Regions from separate parts of the Gordonibacter pamelaeae genome, predicted to be linked through region 2. Evidence: predicted binding sites of a transcription regulator. Region 2 holds the regulator's gene; each other region holds the start of a gene.
What was found. The regulator HrcA, encoded in region 2, represses chaperone genes, less so after heat shock. The targets are predictions, from matches to a motif close to TNTTAGCANNCNNNNNNNNNGNNTGCTAANA.
Positions count from the first base shown of each region.

Region 1: a site for HrcA is predicted at 2,381-2,411, ahead of htpG (molecular chaperone HtpG). Genes of this name have one in related genera too.
Region 3: a site for HrcA is predicted at 2,062-2,092, ahead of C1877_RS11065 (co-chaperone GroES). Genes of this name have one in related genera too.

Region 1 is NZ_PPTS01000001.1:360,326-364,820, reverse strand. It holds gene htpG (molecular chaperone HtpG) at 398-2,323, opposite strand; gene C1877_RS01530 (SGNH/GDSL hydrolase family protein) at 2,555-3,445, opposite strand; gene C1877_RS01525 (sodium-dependent transporter) at 3,568-4,495, opposite strand, start outside.
Region 2 is NZ_PPTS01000003.1:413,416-417,910, reverse strand. It holds gene C1877_RS06885 (RsmE family RNA methyltransferase) at 1-462, opposite strand, end outside; gene dnaJ (molecular chaperone DnaJ) at 473-1,612, opposite strand; gene hrcA (heat-inducible transcriptional repressor HrcA) at 1,672-2,685, opposite strand; gene hemW (radical SAM family heme chaperone HemW) at 2,845-3,954, opposite strand; gene dusB (tRNA dihydrouridine synthase DusB) at 3,958-4,495, opposite strand, start outside.
Region 3 is NZ_PPTS01000006.1:263,528-268,022, forward strand. It holds gene groL (chaperonin GroEL) at 11-1,651, opposite strand; gene C1877_RS11065 (co-chaperone GroES) at 1,694-1,981, opposite strand; gene C1877_RS11070 (helix-turn-helix transcriptional regulator) at 2,279-3,733, opposite strand; gene C1877_RS11075 (helix-turn-helix transcriptional regulator) at 3,806-4,495, opposite strand, start outside.

The DNA.
Region 1 (4,495 bases), on a different contig from region 2:
CTGCAAGCCCCGTGTGTCGAGTGGATGCCCCAGGGCCGCTGCGCGCGAAGGCCGCCGGGTTACGCGTCAAACGGTCAGCTAGAATAGCCGTTCGCGCGAAGCGCGAAACCGGGTGCGCTCCGCAGGAGCCGCACCCCTCGCGCGCCAGCGCGAGAACAACCGCCCCGGTGGAACGGGCGGGAGCGAAGCGATCCGCCCATGCGCCCGGAGGGCGCATAACGGCCGCGCAGGTTGGCGTAGTAAGTCAGCGAGGAGCCCCCTGGTGCCCGAGATTGGCGGGATCGTGGAGGTGAAGCGTACTGCGGTACGCGAACCTCCGGGATCGCGGCAAGATCGGGTGCCAGGGGGCTTCGCAGCGTCGAGTCGTTCCGGCGGCCGGCAGGCCGCCGGAACCCGACTACATCAGCTTCGCGACGTTCTGGGCGAAGGCGACCGGATCGTCGATGGGCATGCCCTCCACCAGCAGCGCCTGGTTGTACAGCAGGTCGGCGTACAGGCGGATCTTGTCGTTGTCGCCGGCCTCGTGGGCGGCCTTCAGCGTGTCGAACACCGGGTGCTTGGCGTTCAGCTCCAGCACGCGCTGCGACTTCACGCCGTCGGGGCCCTCGGGGCCCTTCGACAGCACGCGCTCCATCTCAAGCGACACGGGGCCCTCGGTGGTCACGCACGCAGGCGCGTCGGTGAGGCGCGCGGACACGGCCACCTTCGTCACCTCGTTGCCGAGCGCGTCCTTCAGCGCCTTGAACAGGTCCTCGTTCTCCTTCGTGGCCTCTTCGGCCTCCTTCTTCTCGTCCTCGGTGGCGAAGTCGAGGTCGCCGGACGCCACGTTCTTGAGCTCCTTCGCGCCCTCGCCGTCCTCGTTCGCACCGTAGTCGCGCATGGCGGTGAAGCAGAACTCGTCCACGTCCTGCGTGCACAGCAGCACGTCGTAGCCCTTGCCGAGCACCGTCTTCACGATGGGCATCTTGTTCAGGCGCTCCACCGAATCGCCGGCGGCGTAGTAGATGGCCGGCTGGTCCTCGGGCATGGCCTCGAAGTACTCGGCCAGCGTGATCAGCTTGTCCTGTTTCGCGGAGTAGTACAGCAACAGGTCGGCCAGCGTGTCCTTCTGCGAGCCGTAGCTGGCGTAGATGCCGTACTTCAGGCCGCGGCCGAAGTTCTCGAAGAACGCCTCGTAGCCCTCGCGGTCGTTGTCGCGCATGTCCTCGAGGTCGGACGTGATCTTCTTCTCGATCTTCTTGGCGATGGCGCGCAGCTGGCTGTTGTGCTGCAGCGTCTCGCGGCTGATGTTCAGCTGCAGGTCCTGGCTGTCCACCACGCCGTGCACGAAGTTGTAGTAGTCGGGCAACAGCTCCTCGCACTTCTCCATGATAAGCACGTTGGAGCTGTAGAGCGCGAGGCCCTTCTGGTAGTCGCGGCTGTACAGGTCGAACGGCGCGCGGCTCGGCACGAACAGCAGCGCATCGTAGGACAGCGCGCCCTCGGCGTGCACGGAGATGGTGCGGGCCGGGTCGGCGAAATCGTGGAAGTCGGTCTTGTAGAACTCGTTGTACTCCTCCTGGTCGACCTCGGACTTGCGGCGCTTCCAGATGGGGATCATGGAGTTCACCGTGTCGAGCTCCTGGTAGTTCTCGAACTGCGGCACGTAGTCGTCGCCGGCATCCTCGGGCTTCGGCAGCTCGCGCGACTTCGTCACCTCCATGCGGATGGGGTAGCGCACGTAGTTGCTGTAGCGCTTGACCAGGTCTTTAAGGCCGTACTCGGACAGGTAGCCGTCGTAGGAGTCCTCGTCGGTGTTGTCCTTGAGCGTGATGATGACGTCGGTGCCGTGCTCGGCGCGCTCGGCCGGCTCGATGGTGTAGCCCTCCACGCCGTCGCTCTCCCAGGCCCAAGCCTCGTCGCTGCCGTAGGCCTTCGACACCACGCGCACGCTCTTGCCCACCATGAACGAGGAGTAGAAGCCCACGCCGAATTGGCCGATGATGTCCACGTCGTCGCCCTGCACCTCGTCGTTCTCCATCTTGAACGCCATGGAGTCCGAGTGCGCGATGGTGCCCAGGTTGCGGTCGAGCTCGTCCTTCGTCATGCCGATACCGCTGTCGCTCACGGTGACGGTGCGGGCGTCCTTGTCGAAGCTCACCTGGATGGCGAGCTCGTCCTTGGAGAGTTCGATGGACTTGTCGGTGAGGCTCTTGAAGTAGAGCTTGTCCACCGCGTCCGACGCGTTCGAGATGAGCTCGCGCAGGAAGATCTCGCGGTTCGTGTAGATGGAGTTGATCATGAGGTCGAGCAGCTTCTTGCTCTCTGTTTTGAACTTGCGCATGGCGGCGTCGCTTCCTTTCGGGTACGTTCCTTCGTCAAGCGGTCGGACTGCCCCGTGTGCTAGCAGTCCAAGCCTTCGAGTGCTAAAACGAGATTTTAGTACGACGCGGGGCGATGTCAAGGAGGACACGCGGCAATTCCAAACAACGCCTAAGCGCAGGCGGGGGCTGCCGCCAGCAGCGTGCCGCCTGCCCCGCTGCGCGCCCCGTAGGGCAAGCGCCGGGCGACCAGCCTACGGGCGGTTGCACACCAGCAGCCACTTCCCGCCGGTGGAGGCGGCATGGGGGCAGCCGATGCAGGATGGCTCGGCGCAGCGCTCGGCCGAGGGCGGGGCGTCGAGAAGCGCGGGATCGTCGGCGGGCAGCGGCTCGCCGCACTCGGCCGCCATCGCGTGCAGCACGAGGGCGGCGAACTGGCGCATGCCGCGTGCCGTGGGGTGCGTGCCCTCAAGGCCCTCGTAGTCGCGGCCGAGCGCCCGCACGTCGGCCACGCGACAGCCGTGCGCGCGGGCCGCGGCGCGGATGGCTTCGTTGTAGGCGTCGAAGGCCGCGCCGCGCAGGCGGTAGGCGAACGTGGAGCCGTCGCGGCCGACCACGCGACCGGGGCAGAGCGTGCAGCACCACACCTCGGCGTGCGGGTAGGCCGCGCGCAGGCGCGCGAGCATCGACCCGTACGCAGCCCCGAACCGCTCGGCCGCGTCGGAGGCAGCCAGGCCGGGCTCGCGCTGCTCGCCGAGCGCGTCAACGTCCAGGCAGGTCGGCAGGGCGTTGCCCCGCCCGGCTGCCTGCGCGTCGGCGCCGCCCCAGCCGTAGTCGTTGATACCCATGAACACGAGGACCACGTCGGGAGCCTGCCCGTCGCGCGCAAGGGCCGCGACGCGCTCCGCGCTGTCGCCGGCCGGGAAGCCCGCGCCCTCCACCATGCTGCCCGAGAACGACCCGTTCGCCAGAAGCTCGCCGTCCAGCGCGTCGACCACCTGCGCCCACCACGTGTCGCGCGCCTCGCGCACGCCCGTGACCTCCCGACGCTCCTCCTCGTAGAACACGCGGAAACCCGCCGGGTTGCAGCCTTCGAACGTGCTGATGGAATCGCCCAGAATGGAGAACAGCCGCTTCGCCGCCATCGCCTTGCCCTTCGTCGCCCTATCGCCGAGATACCCGGCTGCCGCGCTGCCCGGCCACAACCGGGGCGTGCCCGCAACCGAACCCGCGCCCAATGCCGAAGCCGCGCGCAGCCCTCGCTATTCTACGCCATCCCCAGCCACACGGCGAACTTCGGCACGTAGCCCATCACGAAGATCACCAGGATCAGCGCAGGGATGCCGAACTTCAGCCAGAGCTTCGACCAGCGCGGGAAGCGGATGCCCTTGCCGGTGTCGGCCTCGGCCAGGAAGTTGTCCCAGCCCCAGCCGCCACGCGACACGCAGAACAGCACGTAGAACAGGCTGCCCAGCGGCAGCAGGTTGTTCGACACGATGAAGTCCTCGATGGACTGGATGTCGCCGATGGCCGGGATCTGCACGCCCGCCAGCACGTTGAACCCGAGCGCGCACGGCAGGCTGAGCACGCACACGATAACGGCCGTGCGCGCCACCGCCGTGTGGCGCGACCAGCCCCACTTGTCCATGGACCAGCTGATGAGGTTCTCGAACACCGCGATGATGGTGGACAGCGCCGCGAAGCTCATGAACACGAAGAACAGCGCGCCCCACAGCTGCCCCATCGGCATCTGGCCGAACACGCTCGGCAGCGTGACGAACACGAGGCCGGGGCCGCTGCCCGGCTCCACCGCGAACGCGAAGCACGCCGGGAAGATGATGAGGCCGGCCATGAGCGCCACAGCCGTGTCCAGCCCGCAGATGCGCAGCGCCTCGCCGGTGAGCGAGCGTTCCTTGCCGATGTAGCTGCCGAATATCTCCATGGCCGAGATGCCGAGCGACAGCGTGAAGAACGCCTGGCCCATGGCCGCGAACACGGCGTCGCCGAACGTGGCCCACTGCTCAGCCGGCGTCGCGCCTGCGAACAGGCGCCCGAAGTCGGGGACGAGGTAGAACTCGAGGCCCGCGAGGCCGCCCGGCAGCGTGACGGCGCGCGCCACGAGCACCACCATGATGCCCAGGAGGCACACCATCATCACCTTCGTGACGCGCTCGACGCCCTTCTGCAGCCCCAGG
Region 2 (4,495 bases):
GCGCACGTCGGGAACAGCCGGCTGCCCCGACTGCATGGCCGCGCTCTTCGCGATGGCGCGCCAGCGATCGGCCTTCGCCGCCGCCTTCTTCGCGTCAAGCCGCACAACGGAGCGCTCGCACGCCAGCGGCACGAACGCCGCCACGCCCAGCTCGGTGGCGTGGCGGATGACCGTCTCCATCTTGTCGCCCTTGGCCAGGCCCTGCACGAGCACGACCGACGGCCCCGCGTCCGCGCGCTCGAAGCGCTGCGCGATGCGCACGACCGGGAGCGCGTCGTCGAAGGCGACGATCTCGCACGCGAAGTAGTCGAGGGCGGCGTCCACCACCGCGATGCGCTCGCCCGGCGCCAGCCGGAGTACGCGCGCATGCTTCGCGTCGTCGGCCGCGAGGCGCAGCGGGAAGGGCCCGCCGACCTCGTCGGCGAGCACCTGCTCGTCAAGGTAGAAATGCTGCAGGGACATCGCTTGCCCGCTAGTTGAAGGCGTCGCGCAGCTTCTGCAGGGGCGTGCGCTCGTCGGAAACGTCCTCGCCCAGCTCCTCGGCCAGCTGCTCCAACAGCTCGCGCTGCCTCTTCGTGAGCTTCTTCGGCACCACCACGTTCACGTGCACGAACATGTCGCCGCGCGCGTCGCTGCGGAACTTCGGCATGCCGAAGCCCTTCACGCGCACCACCTGCTCGTTCTGGCAGCCCTCGGGGATGCGCACCTGCACCTTCTCGACCTCGAAGATGCCGTCGATCTCGATCTCCGCGCCGAGGGCGGCCTGCACGATGGACACGTTCGCACGCGCGTGCAGGTGGTCGCCGTCGCGCTCGAAGAACTCGTGCGGCTGGATGCGCACCGTGACGATGAGGTCGCCCGGCGCCGCGCCCTGCATGCCCGCCTCGCCGAAGCCGGACAGGCGCAGCTGCTGCGAGTCGCGGATGCCCACCGGCACCTCCACGGTCACGCGCTGGCGGTCGGGCACGCGGCCCTGCCCCTCGCACTCCGGGCACGGGTTCTCCACCGAGCGGCCCGTGCCGTTGCAGGTCTTGCACGTGGTGGCCGTCTGCATGTCGCCCAGAAACGTATGCTGCACCGAGACCACGCGGCCCTGGCCGCCGCAGTCCGGGCAGGTGATCTCGCGCCCGTCGGGGCCGAGGCCCGTGCCGTCGCAGTCGGGGCACGGCGCCAGGCGGTCGTAGACGATCTCCTTCTTGGCGCCCGCGGCCACCTCCTCCAGCGTGACGCGCAGGCCCACGCCCATGTCGCGGCCCTCGCGGCGCTGCTGCTGCCGCCCGCCCGCGGCGCCGCCGAAGAACGAGCTGAAGATGTCGCCCATGCCGAAGCCGCCGCCGAACAGGTCCTCGAAGTCCACGTAGCCGCCGCCCCCGTAGGGGCTGCCGCCGCCCGCGGCGCCCGGTATGGTGCCGAAGCGGTCGTACTGGGCGCGCTTGCCCGGGTCGCTCAGCACGTCGTACGCCTCGTTCAGCTCCTTGAACTGGTCCTCGGCGTCGGGCGCCTTGTTCACGTCGGGGTGAAGCTCGCGCGCGCGGCGTCGGAACGCCTTCTTGATCTCGTCCTCCGTGGCGTTCTTGGAAACGCCCAGAACCTCGTACAGATCCTTGGCCATTGCTCTTGCAGTACCTTCCTCGTTTGACGGCGCCCCCTCGTGCTGGCGCCGTGCAAGCCCTATACGTCCTGAAGCGCCGCGCTCGCGATGCGCACCGCCCGCAATACCTTAGAATAGTCCATGCGCGTGGGCCCGATGACGGCCACGACGCCGGCCGATTCCCCGCGCCCGTAGCGGCTGGCCACCACGGACACGCCCGCCAGCTCCGCCGCGTCGTTCTCGCGCCCGATGCGCACGCTGGGCGTGCCGTCGCCCTGGCGCACGGCATCGTCCAGGATATGCAGCATGACCGTGTCGTCCTCGAGCACCTGCATGACGGGCAGCAGCGCCTGCGACTGGCTGAACTCCGGCTTCGTCAGAAGCGAGCTCACGCCCAGCCGGTGGGCGCGCGACAGCTCGCTCTCCTGCAAACACGACAGCACCTCGTCGAGCGCCATGCGCACGAGCGGGTCGCGGAACGCCTCGGCCATGCCCTGGCCCAGGCCGTCCTCGATCTGCTGGAGCGACTTGCCCGTGAACACGTCGCCCAGAAACGCCTGCACGCGCGCCAGCTCGTCCGAGGACACCTCCTCGGCGAACTCCATCTGGCGGTTGAACACCTGGCCGTCCTCGGTGACGAGCACCACGAGCGCGCGGTACGCGTTGAGCGAGATGAGCGAGAGCTGCTTGATGTGCAGGTTCAGCACCGACGGCGCCAGCACGATGGAGAGGCAGTCGGTGAGGCGCGTGAGGGCCGACGACGTCTGCTCGAGCAGCGCATCGAGCTCGCTCGCGCTGCGGCGCAGCTCGTCCACGACGGGGCGGTAGCGCTCGTCCTCGCCCGTGAAGTCGGCGGCCAGCAGGTTGTCCACGAACGCGCGGTAGCCGTGGTCGGTGGGGATGCGCCCGGCCGAGGTGTGGGGCTGCGTGATGTAGCCGCCGTCCTCGAGCACCGAAAGCTCGTTGCGCACGGTGGCCGGGCTCACGCCCAGCTGGTAGCGCTCCGTCAGCGTGCGCGAACCCACCGGCAGGGCGCGCGCGACGTATTCCTCGATGAGCGCGGCCAGCACCCGCTGCCTGCGATCGGATAGCACGCCTCTCCACCTTCCTCTCTCTCGCCCGTCGGCTTTCCCCGAACCCGAACCATAGTAACGCATCATATTAGCAGCCGAAAGCCGAGAGTGCTAACAACAGCGGGAAATTATGGAGAAACTTGACGGTTACTGCATAGGAGGAGCGCGTGCGCCGGTTCCCTATGCCAAGTCGAACAGCCTCCCGTAGAGCTCGTTGCCGCAGAGCCAGCCGCGGTCGGTGGGGCGCCAGCGCCCGTCCGCGTGCGCCACGAGGCCCTCCCCTTCCAGTTCCGCGAGCACGGCGGGGGCGTCGGGCAGCAGGACGGCGGCGGCCTCCACCAGCTCGTCGGGCACGCCGCAGGTCATGCGCATGCCGAGCATGAGGTCCTCGGCGGCCATGCCGCGCGCGTCCATGTCGTCGGTCACCCGCCCGTCCTGCACGCGCATGCGGCGCTCAGCGTTCTGGGTCATCGTGGCCGCCGAGCGGCCGAGCCCCAGGTACGGCACGCCCGTCCAGTAGGCGATGTTGTGGCGGCATTCGAAGCCGGGGCGGGCGTAGCTCGCCACCTCGTAGCGCTCGTAGCCGGCCTCGGCCAGCACGCGCGCGGCGATTTCCATGTGCGCGGCCTCCACGTCGTCGTCGGGCTCCTCCATGTCCCCGGCGAGCACGGCGGCGTCGAAGGGCGTGTGCGCCTCGATGGTCAGCGGGTACACGCTCACGTGCGCCGCGCCGAGCGCCGCCGCCTCGCGCACGCTCGCCTCGAAGCTCTCGGCGCCCTGGCCGGGGATGCCGCACATGAGGTCCACGCTCACGTTCTCGAAGCGCGTATGCGCCGCCTCGATGGCGCGGCGCGCGTCATCGGCCGAATGGGCGCGCCCGAGCACGGCCAGCACCTCGTCGTCGAAGCTCTGCACGCCGATGGACAGGCGGTTCACGCCGAGCGCCCACACGTCGCGCACCATGCGCTCCGTCAGGCTCTCGGGGTTCGCCTCCATCGTGCACTCCACCTCGGGCGTGAGGTGCATCGACAGCGACAGCGTGTACAGCAGCATGGACAGACGCGCCAGGCCGATATGGCTCGGCGTCCCGCCGCCCAAGTAAACCGTCTCGAGCGCGCCGAGCTCGCCCTCCTTCGCCTTGCGGCGGATCTGGAGGCAGAGGTCCTCCACGTACGCGTCGATCTCCGGCGCATCGGCCGGCACCGCCGACGTCGCGAAGTCGCAGTACCCGCACCGCCTCACGCAGAACGGCAGGTGCAGGTACAGGGCGCGGTAAGGGTCGTGCGGCATGGTCTAGCCTTCCTGTTCATGCCCGCCCAAAAAGGCGAGCAGCTCGTCGAACACGCGGTCGAAGTCCTCCACGGACACGCAGGCGTTGATCTTCGCGCGCGCCGCGGCGGCGCCCGGCAGGCCCGCCAGGTACCACATGGCGTGCTTGCGCATGCGCACGATGTTCTTCCCCTCGCGCCGCGCGAGCAGGCGCGCGTGGCGGCGCGCCATGGCGATGCGCTCGCGGGCATCGGGGGCCGGCGGCTCGGGCACGCCCGCGAGCGCGGCCTTGGCCTGGGCGAACACCCAGGGGTTGCCCTCCGCGCCGCGGGCGATCATCACGGCGTCGCAACCGGTGCGCGCCGTGAGCGCCACGGCGTCGGCGCCCGAGCGCACGTCGCCGTTGCCGATGACGGGCACGTCCACGGCCTCCTTCACGCGCGCGACGACGTCCCAGTCGGCGCTGCCGCGGTAGAGCTGCTCGGCGAAGCGGCCGTGCACCGCGACGGCGCACGCGCCCGCATCCTCCATGCGCCGCGCGAAGTCCGGCGCCGTCTCCGCG
Region 3 (4,495 bases), on a different contig from region 2:
CCGGGGGGTCTTACATCATGCCGCCCATACCGCCGCCGGCACCGGCCATGGCAGCCAGGGCCGCCGGATCCGGGTCCTTCGGGATGTCGTTGATGGTGGCCTCGGTGATGAGGATGAGGGCCGCCACGGAAGCAGCGGACTGCAGCGCGGTGCGCGTGACCTTGACGGGATCGTTCACGCCCATCTCGATCATGTTGCCGTACTCGCCGTTGGCGCAGTTCAGGCCTTCGCCCTTGCCCATGCCCTTCACGCGCTCCACCACGACGCTGCCCTCGAAGCCCGCGTTCTGGGCGATGGCGCGCATCGGAGCCTCCAGCGCCTTGCGGATGATGGCCACGCCGACTTCCTCGTCCTTGTCGACCGACGAGATGTTGTCGAGCGCGGGCAGCGCGTCCACGAGCGCCACGCCGCCGCCGGCGACGATGCCCTCTTCCACGGCCGCGCGGGTCGCCTGCAGGGCGTCCTCGATGCGGGACTTCTTCTCCTTGAGCTCGGACTCGGTCGCGGCGCCCACCTTGAGCACGGCCACGCCACCGGACAGCTTCGCCAGGCGCTCCTGCAGCTTCTCGCGGTCGAAGTCGGAGTCGACGCGCTCGAGCTCGGCGCGGATCTGATGGATGCGGTCCTCGATGTTCTTCTTGTCGCCGGCGCCGTCCACGATGAGGGCGGTGTCCTTCGTGACCTTGACCGTCTTGGCATGGCCCATCATGTCGATGGTGGCGTCGGCCATGGTCATGCCGAAGTCCTTGTCGATGACCTGCGCGCCCGTGACGGCCGCGATGTCCTCGAGGATGCGCTTGCGGCGGTCGCCGAAACCGGGGGCCTTGATGGCGACGCAGTTGAACGTGCCGCGCAGCTTGTTCAGCAGGATGGTGGCCAGGGCCTCGCCCTCCACGTCCTCGGCGACGATGAACAGCGGACGGCCGGAGCGCATGACCTCCTCCAGCAGCGGGACCATGTCCTGGATGCTGGTGATCTTCTGGTCGGTGAGCAGGATGTAGGGGTCGGAGAGGACGGCTTCCATCTTCTCCATGTCGGTAGCCATGTACGGCGAGATGTAGCCACGGTCGTACTGCATGCCCTCGACGATGTCGAGCTCCAGGTCGAACGAGGCGGCGTTCTCCTCCACGGAGATGGCGCCGTCGTTGCCCACGGCGTCCATGGCCTCGGCAATCTTCTCGCCGATCTCGGCGTCGCCGGCGGAGATGGTGCCGACGTTCGCGATCTGCTCCTTGGTGGACACGGGCGTCGCGTCGGCCTTGATGGCGTCGACGATGGCGTCGGTGGCCTTCTGGATGCCGCGGCGGATGCCCAGCGCGTCGGCGCCGGCCGTGACGTTGCGCAGGCCCTCGGACACGATGACGTCGGCCAGCAGCGTGGCGGTGGTGGTGCCGTCGCCGGCCACGTCGTTCGTCTTCACGGCAACTTCGCGGACCAGCTGGGCGCCCATGTTCTCGATCGGGTCCTCCAGCTCCACTTCCTTGGCCACGGTCACGCCGTCGTTCGTGATGGTGGGGGCGCCGTAGGACTTCTCGAGCGCCACGTAGCGACCCTTGGGGCCGAGCGTCACCTTGACGGCGTTGGACAGCTTGTTGACGCCGGCCGCGAGCGCGCTGCGCGCGTCGGCCTCGAACTTGATCTCTTTAGCCATAGTGTGCCTATCCTTTCAGCGTTAGCTTGGGGCTGCTTCGGTTTACGCGAACACCGCGTACAGGTCGTCGGCGCGCAGGATCATGACGTCCTCGCCGTCGACGGTGATCTCGGTTCCGCCGTACTTGCCGTACAGGACTTTGTCGCCCTCTTTGACCGGCACGGGGATGAGCTTGCCGTCCTTGTCGAGCTTGCCCTCGCCCACGGCCAGAACGGTGCCCGTCTGGGGCTTCTCCTTCGCTTCGGTAGCGAGATACAGACCGGATGCCGTCGTCTCCTCAGCCTCGTCCTGCTTGATGATGACGCGATCACCCAATGGTTTCAAGTTCATAACGTAGCCTTCCTTTCGTCCGTCTCTTGTCCGAAACTGGTTGTAGCACGTTTGCTATTTAACCACTCCGTTGCGGTGACTGCTAGCACTCATAGGTAACGAGTGCTAAACATTGCGTTATCATAGCAGCCTCGTTAGCGAATGCAAGCGAAATTGAGGAAATCTCAGTGCCCTCGACTGAGGTTTTGCACAATCGCCACAATTCGTTCGATGGACTTCGAATAATTTTTGTGCTTTTGCACAAAACTGCCCGCGGGGGGCCGGCGAAATGGTTGGGCGAGGTTGGGCGAGCGGGCCCTACCCCCGCGCCCCCGGCCTCACGAGGCCGCCCTCGTAGGCGCGCACCACCAGCTGCGCGCGGTCGTGGGCGCCCAGCTTCGCCATGACGCGGGCGAGATGCGTCTTCACCGTGGCAGGAGAGATGAACAGCTCGGCGCCTATCTCGTCGTTCGTCATGCCGCGGGCCACCAGCACCAGTATCTCGCGCTCGCGCTCGGTGAGCGCAGAGAACGCGCCGGCGCCCCCTCCCCCGGCCGCTCCGGCGCCCACCGCAGGGCGCGTGCGCACGAACGTCTCCACCAGCCGCCGCATCACCGAGGGCTGGATGAGCGCATCGCCGGCTGCCACCACGCGCACGGCGGCAGCGATGCCGTGGCCATGCCCGTCCGTCTCGGCCGCCGCGCCCCGGCCGTCGTCCTCCACCGTCAGGCACGCTCCCGACGGCCCCGTGAACAGGCGCATCGTTGCCGAGCGCGCGCCGGCATGCCGCACGATGTTCGTGGCGGCCTCGCGCGCGATGCCGTAGAGCGCCACATCCACGAACGCCGGCACGGCGGCGCGGTCGTACCCGCCCGCATCCAGCGCCACGTCCACGCCGGCACGGCGCAGGTAGGCCGCAAGGTCGTCCAAACGCTCGGTGCCGGCCGTGGGCTCCGTCTCGGCCGCGGGGTCGCCGGCGCGCAGCACGCCTATCATGCCGCGGATCTCCTCGAGGGCGTCCTTCGCCGTCGTGCGCGCGGTGGCTATGGCCTTCTTCGCCGCTGCAGGGTCGCGGTCGACCAGGCGCTCGGCCGCAGCCGCCTGGATGCTCACCGCGGAGAGCGAGTGCGCCGTGATGTCGTGCACCTCGCGGGCGATGCGCACGCGCTCCTCCTCCACGCGTCGGGCCGCCTCCTCCTCGCGCGAGCGCTCCGCCTCGAGCGCGCGCCGCTCCGTCTCCGCCACGTAGGCGCGGTGCGTGCGGTACGCATAGCCCGCGAGCGCCGCGGCCGCCAGCAGCGCGACGTTCTGGAAGCGCGTGAAGAAGGCGAGGCTCGCCGTGCGCGAGGGGGCGTCGGCGAACAGCACGCCCGCCACGGCCAGGGCGACGGCGACGGCTGCCTCCGTGCGCCCGCGCTCGCAAGCGATGGTGTACAGCGCCACCACGGGGCCCACCACCGTGAGCGAGAAGCCCCGGAACGCGCCCTGCAGCCCCAGGAACGTGATGAGCACGAACAGGAACACGGGCCACGGGAACCGCCGCCGCGCCGCGAGCGGCAGCGTGGTCAGCGCCAGCGCCACGAACACCGACGTGTCGGGCACGACGTTCACGATGCCCAGATACTGGCGCAGCTCAAGGTCGGGGATCACGATGGACGAGGCCGTGAGCATGAGCTGCCCGCAGCCGAACAGGAACGCCGCCAGCATCACGGCGACGTCGACCGCCCAGTCCTTGGGCGCCATCGGGCGGTTGTTCACAAGGAAGTTCTCCATGCCTGCCATGGTACGCGACCCGGCCGCCCCGCGCCATACACCAGCCGAGGTAATTGGAGTATCCGAACGCGCCTACCGGCAGCCGGGAGCCTCGCCGCCGCCGTCCGCGCCGCGCTCTTCCTCCACGAGGTCGATGAGCTGCTGGCGGGTGTGGACCTCGAGCTTGGCATAGATGTTGCGCACATGGCTGCGCACGGTGTTCTCGCTCACGAACAGCACGCCGGCAATGTGGGCTTTCGTGCGGCCGCGCGCCAGATAGCGCATGATCTCGGCCTCGCGCTCGGTGAGGCCGCCCGCTGCGGCCACGGCCGCGCACCGAGCATCGAACGCGTCGTCGCCCTCCGCCACGGCGCCTGCCGGCAAAGGCGCCGCCTCCGCCGCACCCGCCGGGGCCGCCGCAGCAGCCGAGGACCCCGCATCCGCGTCGCCCCGGCGTCGGTGGCGCCGGTCGCGCGACACGAGCACGGCCGCCAGCGACAGCGCGTAGATCACGGCCATGATAACCACCAGATAGCGCATGATGTGCTCGCTCTCGCCGAACAGGCCGCCCGGCAGCGAGCCGATGGCGTGCCCGCCCAAGAGCGCCGCGGCCAAGCAGACGCGCGCGAGGCACGCGGCCGCGCCCATGAGCACGTAGGGCGACAGGTTCCGCACGTGCGCCGTCTCGGCCACCACGTACGTGATGAGCAGCGCGATGAAGTAGTAGCCGCCCAAGAGCACCGTGCTGAAGAACAGGTTGAACTGCTCGCCCAGAAACGGCAG